2 regions of the Rhizobium sp. PP-CC-3G-465 genome follow, and region 1 is predicted to be linked to the other one. Evidence: predicted binding sites of a transcription regulator. Region 1 holds the regulator's gene; the other holds the start of a gene.
What was found. The regulator LexA, encoded in region 1, represses DNA repair genes until DNA is damaged. The targets are predictions, from matches to a motif close to TGTTCNNNNTGTGTTCNG.
Positions count from the first base shown of each region.

Region 2: the regulator LexA is predicted to act here: its motif matches at 2,747-2,764, upstream of C8J33_RS08270 (energy-coupling factor ABC transporter ATP-binding protein).

Region 1 is NZ_SLYH01000001.1:926,879-931,651, forward strand. Features, by position in the region: gene uvrA (excinuclease ABC subunit UvrA) at 1-1,457, opposite strand, end outside; gene C8J33_RS04195 (single-stranded DNA-binding protein) at 1,741-2,274, shown strand; gene lexA (transcriptional repressor LexA) at 2,549-3,265, shown strand; gene C8J33_RS04205 (hypothetical protein) at 4,305-4,637, opposite strand.
Region 2 is NZ_SLYH01000001.1:1,753,045-1,757,817, reverse strand. Features, by position in the region: gene C8J33_RS08285 (histone deacetylase family protein) at 1-698, opposite strand, end outside; gene C8J33_RS08280 (biotin transporter BioY) at 785-1,348, opposite strand; gene C8J33_RS08275 (energy-coupling factor transporter transmembrane component T family protein) at 1,385-1,987, opposite strand; gene C8J33_RS08270 (energy-coupling factor ABC transporter ATP-binding protein) at 1,984-2,664, opposite strand; gene C8J33_RS08265 (winged helix-turn-helix domain-containing protein) at 2,770-3,960, shown strand; gene C8J33_RS08260 (nucleotidyltransferase family protein) at 4,037-4,327, shown strand; gene C8J33_RS08255 (HepT-like ribonuclease domain-containing protein) at 4,369-4,695, shown strand.

The sequences.
Region 1 (4,773 bases):
CGGATCTCCTTCAGGATACGGACGGCGATCTCATTCTGCTTGTCCGTCAGCCGCGCAGGCAGATCCTCGAACCAGTCGCGCGCGACACGGATCGACATGTTCGTGACCTCGCCGATATGAAGGCGATCGATCTTGACGGCCAACGCTTCTGGCTTCAGCCGGAAGCCCTTGCAGGCGGGGCAGGGGGCCGCCGACATGTAGCGCTCGATCTCCTCACGCGCCCAGGCCGACTCGGTTTCCTTCCAGCGCCGCTCGAGGTTTGGAACGATGCCCTCGAATGTCTTCGTGGTGTTGTAGGAGCGCGCGCCGTCCGCATACTGGAAGACGATCTTGTCGTCCGTGCCGCGTAGGATCGCCTTCTTCGCAGCGTCCGAGAGTTCAGCCCAGGTGTTGCTCAGCTTGAACCCAAAGGTTTTGCCGAGCGCTTCCAGAGTTTGATTGTAATAGGGGGACGACGATTTGGCCCAAGGCGCGATCGCCCCGTTCTTCAGCGTCCGATCATGCTCCGGCACGATCAACGCCTCATCAATCTTCTGCTGGCTGCCGAGACCATCGCAGGTCGGGCAGGCCCCGAAAGGGTTGTTGAACGAAAACAGGCGGGGTTCGATCTCCGAAATCGTAAAGCCGGAGACGGGGCAGGCGAACTTTTCCGAAAACAGCACGCGCTCATGCGTCTCGTTCAGCGACTTGTTGGCCGAACCGCCGGCGGATGTCTCCTTCTCCGGTAGCGGCTTGTCAGCAAATTCCGCAATCGCCAAGCCATCCGCAAGCCGCAGCGAGGTCTCCAGACTGTCCGCAAGCCTTGCCGCGATATCGCCGCGCACGACCAGACGGTCGACGACCACGTCGATGTCATGCTTGTACTTCTTATCGAGCGCGGGAACATCGGCGATCTCGTAAAACTGGCCGTCCACCTTTACGCGCTGAAAGCCCTTCTTCATGAGCTCCGCGAGTTCCTTCTTGTACTCTCCTTTTCGCCCCCGGATCATCGGCGCGAGAATGTACAGGCGAGCACCTTCTTCCATCGCAAGAACCCGATCGACCATTTGGCTGACAGTCTGGCTTTCGATCGGCAGACCTGTCGCTGGCGAATAGGGCACGCCGACGCGCGCGAACAGAAGGCGCATATAGTCGTAGATCTCGGTGACCGTTCCCACGGTCGAGCGCGGATTTTTCGACGTCGTCTTCTGTTCGATGGAAATAGCAGGCGATAGGCCCTCGATCAGATCGACGTCGGGCTTCTGCATCATCTCAAGGAACTGACGCGCATAGGCCGAAAGGCTCTCGACATAGCGCCGCTGCCCTTCGGCATAGATGGTATCAAAGGCCAGCGACGACTTTCCCGACCCGGACAACCCCGTCATCACGATCAGCTTGTTGCGCGGGAGGTCGAGATCGACGCCCTTCAGATTGTGCTCCCGCGCACCGCGGATCGAAATGGTCTTGAATTCGCTCATGGTCGGACGCTCTGCATGGGGACGAAGCCCTTACTTAAGATCATTACTTCATATGTCGAGGCGCGTTTTCGGGAAACCACTATTCCTTCGTCACAGTGATCCGGTCTGCGGCCCGTGACGGCCTCGCTTGACAGGATCATACCCAAGACATAGAACAAATAAAGAACAAATTTGCAAACTGTTGTGGATTGCTGGCGGCCGAGGGCGAAATGCCGCGCTCAACAGCGTAGGCTCGCGGCACGATGCGGATCGTTGAGCCGCTTTCAGGAGACAGGACAAAGAGATGGCTGGTAGCGTAAACAAGGTGATCCTCATCGGCAACGTCGGGGCGGACCCCGAGATTCGGCGGACGCAGGATGGCAAGCCGATCGCAAACCTGCGCATCGCGACCTCCGAAAGCTGGCGCGACCGAAACTCCGGTGAGCGGCGCGAGAAAACAGAGTGGCACACCGTCGTGGTCTTTAACGAAGGCCTGTGCAAGGTCGTAGAGCAATATGTGAAAAAGGGCGCCAAGCTCTATCTCGAGGGCGCGCTGCAGACCCGCAAGTGGCAGGACAAGGACGGAAACGACCGTTACTCCACGGAGGTGGTGCTTCAGGGCTTCAACTCGACGCTGACCATGCTCGACGGTCGCGATGGTGGAGGCAGCGGTGGCGGAAGCCGTGGCAGCTCGGAATATGGTGGCGGAAGCGGTGGGTCGAATTACGGCGACGATTACGATCGCCCGGCCCAGTCCTCGGGCGCCCGATCGGGCGGTAGCACCGGCGGATCAAGCGGCGGCTTCTCTCGTGACCTGGATGACGATATCCCATTTTGATTCGCGCAAACCTGCTGCAGGTTGATACATAAATTCGACGCCTCTTTTGCGCCGTCATGGGTAAGTTCATGGCGGCGTTGCTATTGTGAAGCTGAGAGAGGCTGTGCGTTGACAACAATTCTCGTTTTTAAGGGAATGCGGAAAGCAACGCTTCGGATGGGCGCCCCTTGTTGATCATTCCCGATGTGGTTTAACCAGAATGCCACTTGCAGAACACATGAGGAACATATAACACTGTTCTTGCTTTGTTTCGTGACTCTGGAGTCGATTGATCATGCTGACCCGCAAGCAACAGGAACTGTTGATTTTCATTCATGAGCGCATGAAGGAATCGGGTATTCCCCCCTCATTCGACGAAATGAAGGATGCACTGGAGCTCGCGTCCAAATCCGGCATTCACCGGCTGATCACGGCTCTTGAGGAGCGCGGGTTCATCCGGCGCCTACCCAACCGGGCACGGGCGCTTGAGGTCATCAAGCTGCCGGAGGCGTATCTGGCCGCTGTCCCGCCGAAGCGCGGTTTTTCGCCGAGCGTGATTCAAGGAAGCCGGGGAAGCTCTGCACCTGAAAACGCGCCGAAGACGACGGCTGGGGTGGGCAACGATAATAGCGTGTCGGTTCCGGTGATGGGGCGCATCGCCGCAGGCGTTCCGATTTCCGCCATCCAGAACAATACCCACGATATCTCCGTTCCCGCCTTTATGATCGGCAATGGCGAGCACTACGCCTTGGAAGTCCGGGGCGACTCGATGATCGAAGCCGGTATTCTGGACGGTGATACCGTGATCATCCGCAATGCCAACAGTGCCAGCCCCGGCGAGATCGTCGTGGCTCTCGTGGATGACGAAGAAGCAACCCTCAAGCGCTTCCGCCGCAAGGGTGCCTCCGTTGCCCTCGAAGCAGCCAATCCAGCCTATGAGACAAGAATTTTTGGCCCGGAACGCGTGAAGGTCCAAGGAAAGCTCGTCGGGTTGATTCGCCGTTATCAGTGAAGGGAAGGGCTTTGCTATTGTGAGGTTGATGAGATCTTGTCGTCATCAGGTTCCAGCACATGGAGCCTTTTCAGCATGTTTTTTGAGGTTTACGTTTTAGACGGTCCTAGTTGACTACTGTACCGGCGAGGACAGACGGAAATCGCAACCTTCACGTTCTGCAGAGATGCGATTTTGAGGGTCGAGCCATCCACCTCCTTGTCAGTCCGACCTTGAGTCGTAGCTTGGCTGTTTAACGTCTACGAGATGAGTAGACACTTTTGAGCGCTTGGACGTCAGGTCGCCGGATGCCGCATCCAGTACGGGATGATGAAGGGGTAATTGGTGGCCCCTGAATCTCGTGGCGTGAGATGTAGGTAAGCTTCGTTATCCGTTAAGTTACCAACCGGCCAGAAATTTGCGCCATCTGTCGTTCTATTCGTAAGCTATCAAGCGGAACACGTTCAGTTCTGAGGCCTGCTAGCTTTAACGATACCTACAAGTGAAAGTCTATGGAACCGCATGGGCAGGTCGGCGTTTACCGGGCGAACACAGCGGAGGTGAACATGCCCGGAACATCGAGAAACTTTCGGGCTGTCCTCTTTGGCTGTAATAAAGCTGACTTTGTGGGAAGCACGATGTTGTGAGTATGTACAACCCCGACGAAGTTCAGGATTTGGCAAACGACTGTTTGTAGCCCACACAGAGACCATGGCACTTTCCAGGCAGGGTGAAAAGCCAGTACGTAAAAGCAATCAAATCTCTGTCTAGCCGAATTACAATCGTGTTGGCGATTTTAGTTCATTTTTTTGGTATTGCTCACAGCACCATTTACAAAAAAAACGCGCATTTTTCATGCGCTAAGGAATTCATCATGAGAATGATCTTTGTCGGGATGCTTGCATCCGTCCTCAGTATACTTGTGATCAAATATGCAAACAATGATCTGGGGAACAGTGTCCCATTGACGACTGTCGGAGCAGCTAGCTCGCTGTGATACCCGGGCATCTCGGCCAGCTGCTCCGATATATTTAGAGACTTTATCCGAAGATCAGGCTCATCATTCGTGGATCGTGTAAGATCCCATTTCGCACAAATTTTGCTTGTCTTCCGTCGTTGCGAGATCTGAACCCTCTTCGAATTCGAAACGCATGTCATAATTACAAACGTCTCGACCATCTGCAATCGTAAGCTCGATTGTCTCACCGGGATTGAGGACCTGTTCGCCGAACACGTCTCCCTCCCAATCACTGACACCGACAGGTGACGTGTAGAAGCGCGTGAGAACGGATTTCGTGCCGTTCTTCAGTGTGAACACCAGATCCTCGGCCTGTGCTGCCCCGGACACAAAAATGGCGCTGATGATAATCGCGCCTGTCGTAATGATTTTCATTGTTCCCCCCGTGAATCTAATATGTCGCCAATGGGTTGACGATAAAGGGATATTACCGAGTCTCTTGTCGTATTCAACTGGATTGTGGACGTTTGATAAACAGACGAATGCGGTTTCAGACGCGCTGCAAATTCTG
Region 2 (4,773 bases), 830 kb from region 1:
CGCTCGAGCGCCGGCAGCACGCGCGACTTGAACGCCTCGCGAAAATGCTCGCTGCCGGTATCGGGGGAAAGCGGCGCGTTGACGATGGTGTTGTGGGTGCCGGTCTCGTCCTTCGCGCCGGTGCCGGGATAGAGCGGCATCTGGTGCGTCGAACAGAAGAGGACGGAGGCATCGTCATAGAAGATGTCCTGCGTGCCGTTACCGTGGTGCACGTCCCAATCGACGATCGCCACGCGCTCGGCCCCGTGCACGCGCTGGGCATGCCGCGCGGCGATGGCGGCATTGTTGAAGAAGCAGAAGCCCATGGCCTTCATCTTCTCGGCATGGTGCCCGGGCGGGCGGGAGGCGACGAAGACATTGTCGGCCTTGCCGGTGAAAACCGCGTCCACCGCAGCCACCGCGCCGCCGATGCCGGTCAGCGCCGCCTGCAGGCTCGCGGGGCTCGCATGCGTATCGGCCTCGAAACTGTTGATGCCCTCTTCGGGGATCACCGACATCACAGCCCGCAGGTGCTCTTCCGGATGGGCAAGCAGCACGAGATCCTCGTTGCCCTGCGGTGCTTGTTTGCGGACAAGATCGGAAAACCGCTCGTGCTCCAGCGCCAGATTGAGCGCCCGCAGCCGATCCGGCCGTTCCGGGTGGCCCTCGGGCACCTGATGCTCGAGGAAGATGGGGTTTTCGTAGAGGATGGTTGTCATGGGCGCCAAGCTAGAGCGCTAAAGAGGCAGGGTCCAGCACCTTGCCGGCTTTTCCCCGCCCGTTCCCTCTTCAGGCTTGGTTCCGGTCAGCTCCGCTGCGGCAGCAGGGGATAGCCGACGAGGACGGCGCGGGCGGCAAGTGCTGCGATGCCGGCCTTGAGGATGTCACCCGGCAGGAAGACGGCGTTTGCCGAGAGAGCGGCCACGAAGCCCATGCCGGTGTTGATGGCCAGCCAGATCGTGCCCATGAGGTAGACGACGCCGATGCCGCCGATGATCGAGGCGAGGAAGAAGCCAGCGATCTGGCGTGCGCCGCCCTGGGTTTCGCGAACGATCCGTTCGGCGACGAGGCCGGTGACGAAGGTGCCCAGAACCCAGCCCGCGATGTAACCGCCGGTCGGGCCGGCAAGGACGGCGAGCCCGCCGCGGCCGCCCGAAAGGACCGGCAGGCCGACGGCCACCATGAGGATGAGGAGGAGATAGGCGAGCGCACCGCGCTTGGCACCGATGATGCAGCCGGCTAGCATGACGCCCATCGACTGCGCGGTGATCGGCACCGGCACGAAGGCGAGCGTGATCGGCGGGATGATGCCGAGGACGATGATGATGGCAGTAAACAGGGCGGTCAGAACCAGGTCGCGCGTCGACATTCGCCTCTCCTTTCACGAGTTGCTGATGGAGGCCGATTAGTGACGCCGCAGGCCCCGTGCGTCAATGGCCATCGCAATCATGTCGGCATCTTTCAGCGTGAGGATGATCAACGGCGCCAGCATTTTCAGCGGGCGCACGGGCAGGCCCCGCGCCGCATGCGCTTCCCGCAGGCTCTCGTATCGCGTCGAGATCTCCGGCACGAAGCGCAGCACCAGCCCCAGCGCCAGCCCGATATCGGCGGCATTGACGAGCCCCAGCCGCTCGAACGGCATCATCAGCCGGGTGATCTCCTCCATGAAGTCGCCCACCTCTGTCGAGGCCGTGACGGTGGCGGCAAGGAGAATGAGCGTGGCGAACCGGAAGAGGACGACGAGACCGTGAACTGGCGTCTCGAAGAAAGCCGTTGCTCCCGCCACAAGCCCGATGGAGACGAGCGGCCAGGCAAGCCGCGACAGGCCTTCAGAAAACGACACGCCCACCGTGGCGAAGACGAGCGCCGAGAGCAGAACCGCCCCGCCGAGAACGAACGGATCGACCGTGAGAAAGACCGCAAGGCTGGCGACGAACAGGACCGCGAGCTTGGTGCGCACGGACAGCCGGTGCAGCAGCGTCGCGCCCTCGACATGCAGGCTCTTCAGCACAGCGCCACCGCCTCATAGGCCTTTACGACATCCCCCGGTATGCCGTCGGCGATCAGGCGGCCTTCGTGGAACAGAAGCACGCGCTCGAAGCTCTCGATCAGCGACAGGTCGTGACTGACGACGATGGCCGCCTCGTCGAGGCTCGCCAGCGTGTCGATCACCCGCTTCCGGTTCTTGAGGTCCAGCTGGTTGGTTGGCTCGTCGAGAATGAGGATGTCGGGTTCGGTCACCAGCACGCTTGCCATGGCCACCAGCTGCGTCTCCCCGCCCGACAGGGCATGCACCCGCCGCCGCGCCAGATGCTCGATACCGAACCGCATGAGAATGCCCTCGACCCGCGCCGCGACCTCCGCTTTCCCAACGCCCCGGCTCTTCAGCCCAAGCGCGATATCGTCGGCGACGATCGGCAGGATCAGCTGGTTTTGCGGGTTCTGGAAGATGAAGCCGACCGTGCCGAGAACGGCCGGGCCATCCGCGACCGTATCGAGCCCGTTCACCGTCACGTGGCCCCGGCTCGGCTTGACGAGGCCGTTGATGGCCCGCGCAAAGGTCGTCTTGCCCGACCCATTGAGCCCGATCACCCCGATCCGCCGCTCGGTGAGCGCGAGGTCGAGCGGATGCAGCGCGACGGTCTCGCCATAACGAATGCTGCAATCGGCAAAGCGGATCTCCAATCCCGTCTCCTCGGATGTCGCAGTGGATCGCCGGTTCATAGGCGAACGCGGGCAAAAGGCAAAGCGGGAGTTGATTCTTCGTCAGAACAAAGCATGATCAAAAACATGACGATTCTCGTATCCAACCGCGATGCCCGCCGCATCTTCCTCAACCGCCAAGGGCTGGCATCGCCGCCCAACCGGGCGCTGACGAAGGCCGGCCTGCTCGACCTCATCACGAAGATCGGCTTCGTGCAGGTGGACAGCATCTCCACGGTGGAGCGCGCCCACCATATGATTCTCCACGCCCGCAGCCAGACCTATCGGCCCGAGCATCTGACAGCCCTTCTGGAGAAGGACGGCGCGCTGTTCGAGCACTGGACGCATGACGCCTCGATCATTCCCAGCGCCTTCTTCGTCTACTGGAAGCATCGCTTCGCGAGCGAAAGCGAGACGCTGGTGGAGCGCTGGCGGAAATGGCGGGAGGCGGGGTTCGAGGATGTCTTCGACGACACGCTGAAGCAGATCACCGAGACCGGCCGCGTGCTCGCGCGCGATTTCAAATACGAGGACCGCACCTCCGGCGGCTGGTGGAACTGGCACCCTTCCAAGACCGCGCTCGAATATCTCTGGCGCACCGGCAGACTGGCGATTGCCGGCCGCGACAGCTTCCAGAAGATTTACGATCTGACCGAACGCGTGATCCCCGAGACCTATCGATTAGGCGAGGTGGACCGCGAGGCCTTCATCGACTGGTGCTGCCGGGCGGCGCTCGAGCGTCTCGGCTTTGCCACCCACGGCGAACTCGCCGCCTTCTTCGCGCTGATCTCGCCGGAAGACGCGCGGCAATGGGTGCTGTCCCACGCCCACGAGCTGCAATCCGTGGTGATCGAGCCCGCCGACGGCAGCCGTCCGCGCGCCGCCCATGCGCTCGCCGGCTTCCCCGATACCCTCGGCGACCTCGAAGACCCGCCGGCCCGCCTTCGCGTCCTCAGCCCGTTCGATCCGCTCCTGCGGGATCGCGCCCGCACCGAGCGCCTGTTCGGTTTTACCTATCGCATCGAGATCTTCGTGCCCGAGCCGAAGCGCCAGTACGGCTACTACGTCTTCCCGCTCCTCGAAGGCGACCGTCTCATCGGCCGCATCGACATGAAGGCCAACCGCAAGGCGGGCTTGCTGGAGGTCAAGCGCCTCTGGTGGGAACCGGGCATTCGAGCTTCTTCAGGCCGCGACGCCCGCCTCGACGCCGAACTCGCCCGCATCGCCCGCTTTGCCGGTGTCGAGCAGGTGGTGTGGCTGGAGGGGGCGAGGGGGTAGGGCTGTTTTATTTCAGCGGCATCTGTTGTACGATGCCGAGGCGAGCGCATGATAAGAGCCACCCAGAGGACCGAAGATGAAGCCGTCCGCCGCCGTTGAGAAACACCGCGAAGCCGTCCACGCGCTGGTCCGCCGCTTTCACCTGTCCAACCCCCGGATCGTCGGTGCTGCAGGAGAGAACGGCGAGGCGGAAGGCGACGAACTCGAATTCCTCGTCGACGATCGCCCCGGCACCACGCTCCTCGATCTCGGCGGACTTCAGGTCGAGCTGGAGGAGCTTTTCGGCACGCAGGTCTATGTGCTGACGCCAGGCGGTTTGCCGGAGGGGCTCCGGGCAAAGGTGCTGGACGAGGCCGTGCCTGTATGAGTTCAAGACGAGCCGTTCTGCATCTGCGTGAAATGCAAGACATGGCTCTCTGGGCGTCCCGATTTTGTGATGGCATGAGCCGCGAGCAATTTCTTGCAGACCAGAAGACGCGCCAGGCGTGCCTTTTCAATCTTCTCATCATCGGTGAGTGCTCGGCCCGCATCCTTCAGGATCACCGTCTTTTCGCCGACCGGTTTCCGCATATGCCTTGGCCGAATATGAAGGGAATGAGGAACCACATCGCTCATGGCTTCTCGACGCTCAATTTCGATACGATCTGGGCGACTCTGGAACAGGCGGTTCCTGCGTTGATCACGATGCTCCCCGACGTGATAGAGGCCGCCGCAGAGGACCACCGCGGCGCCTGACGCCTCCCGATCAGCCGAAGCCGGTCCTCGCCATTACTTAAGGACTTGCCGAAATCCTTGATGAACCAAGATCTGGCC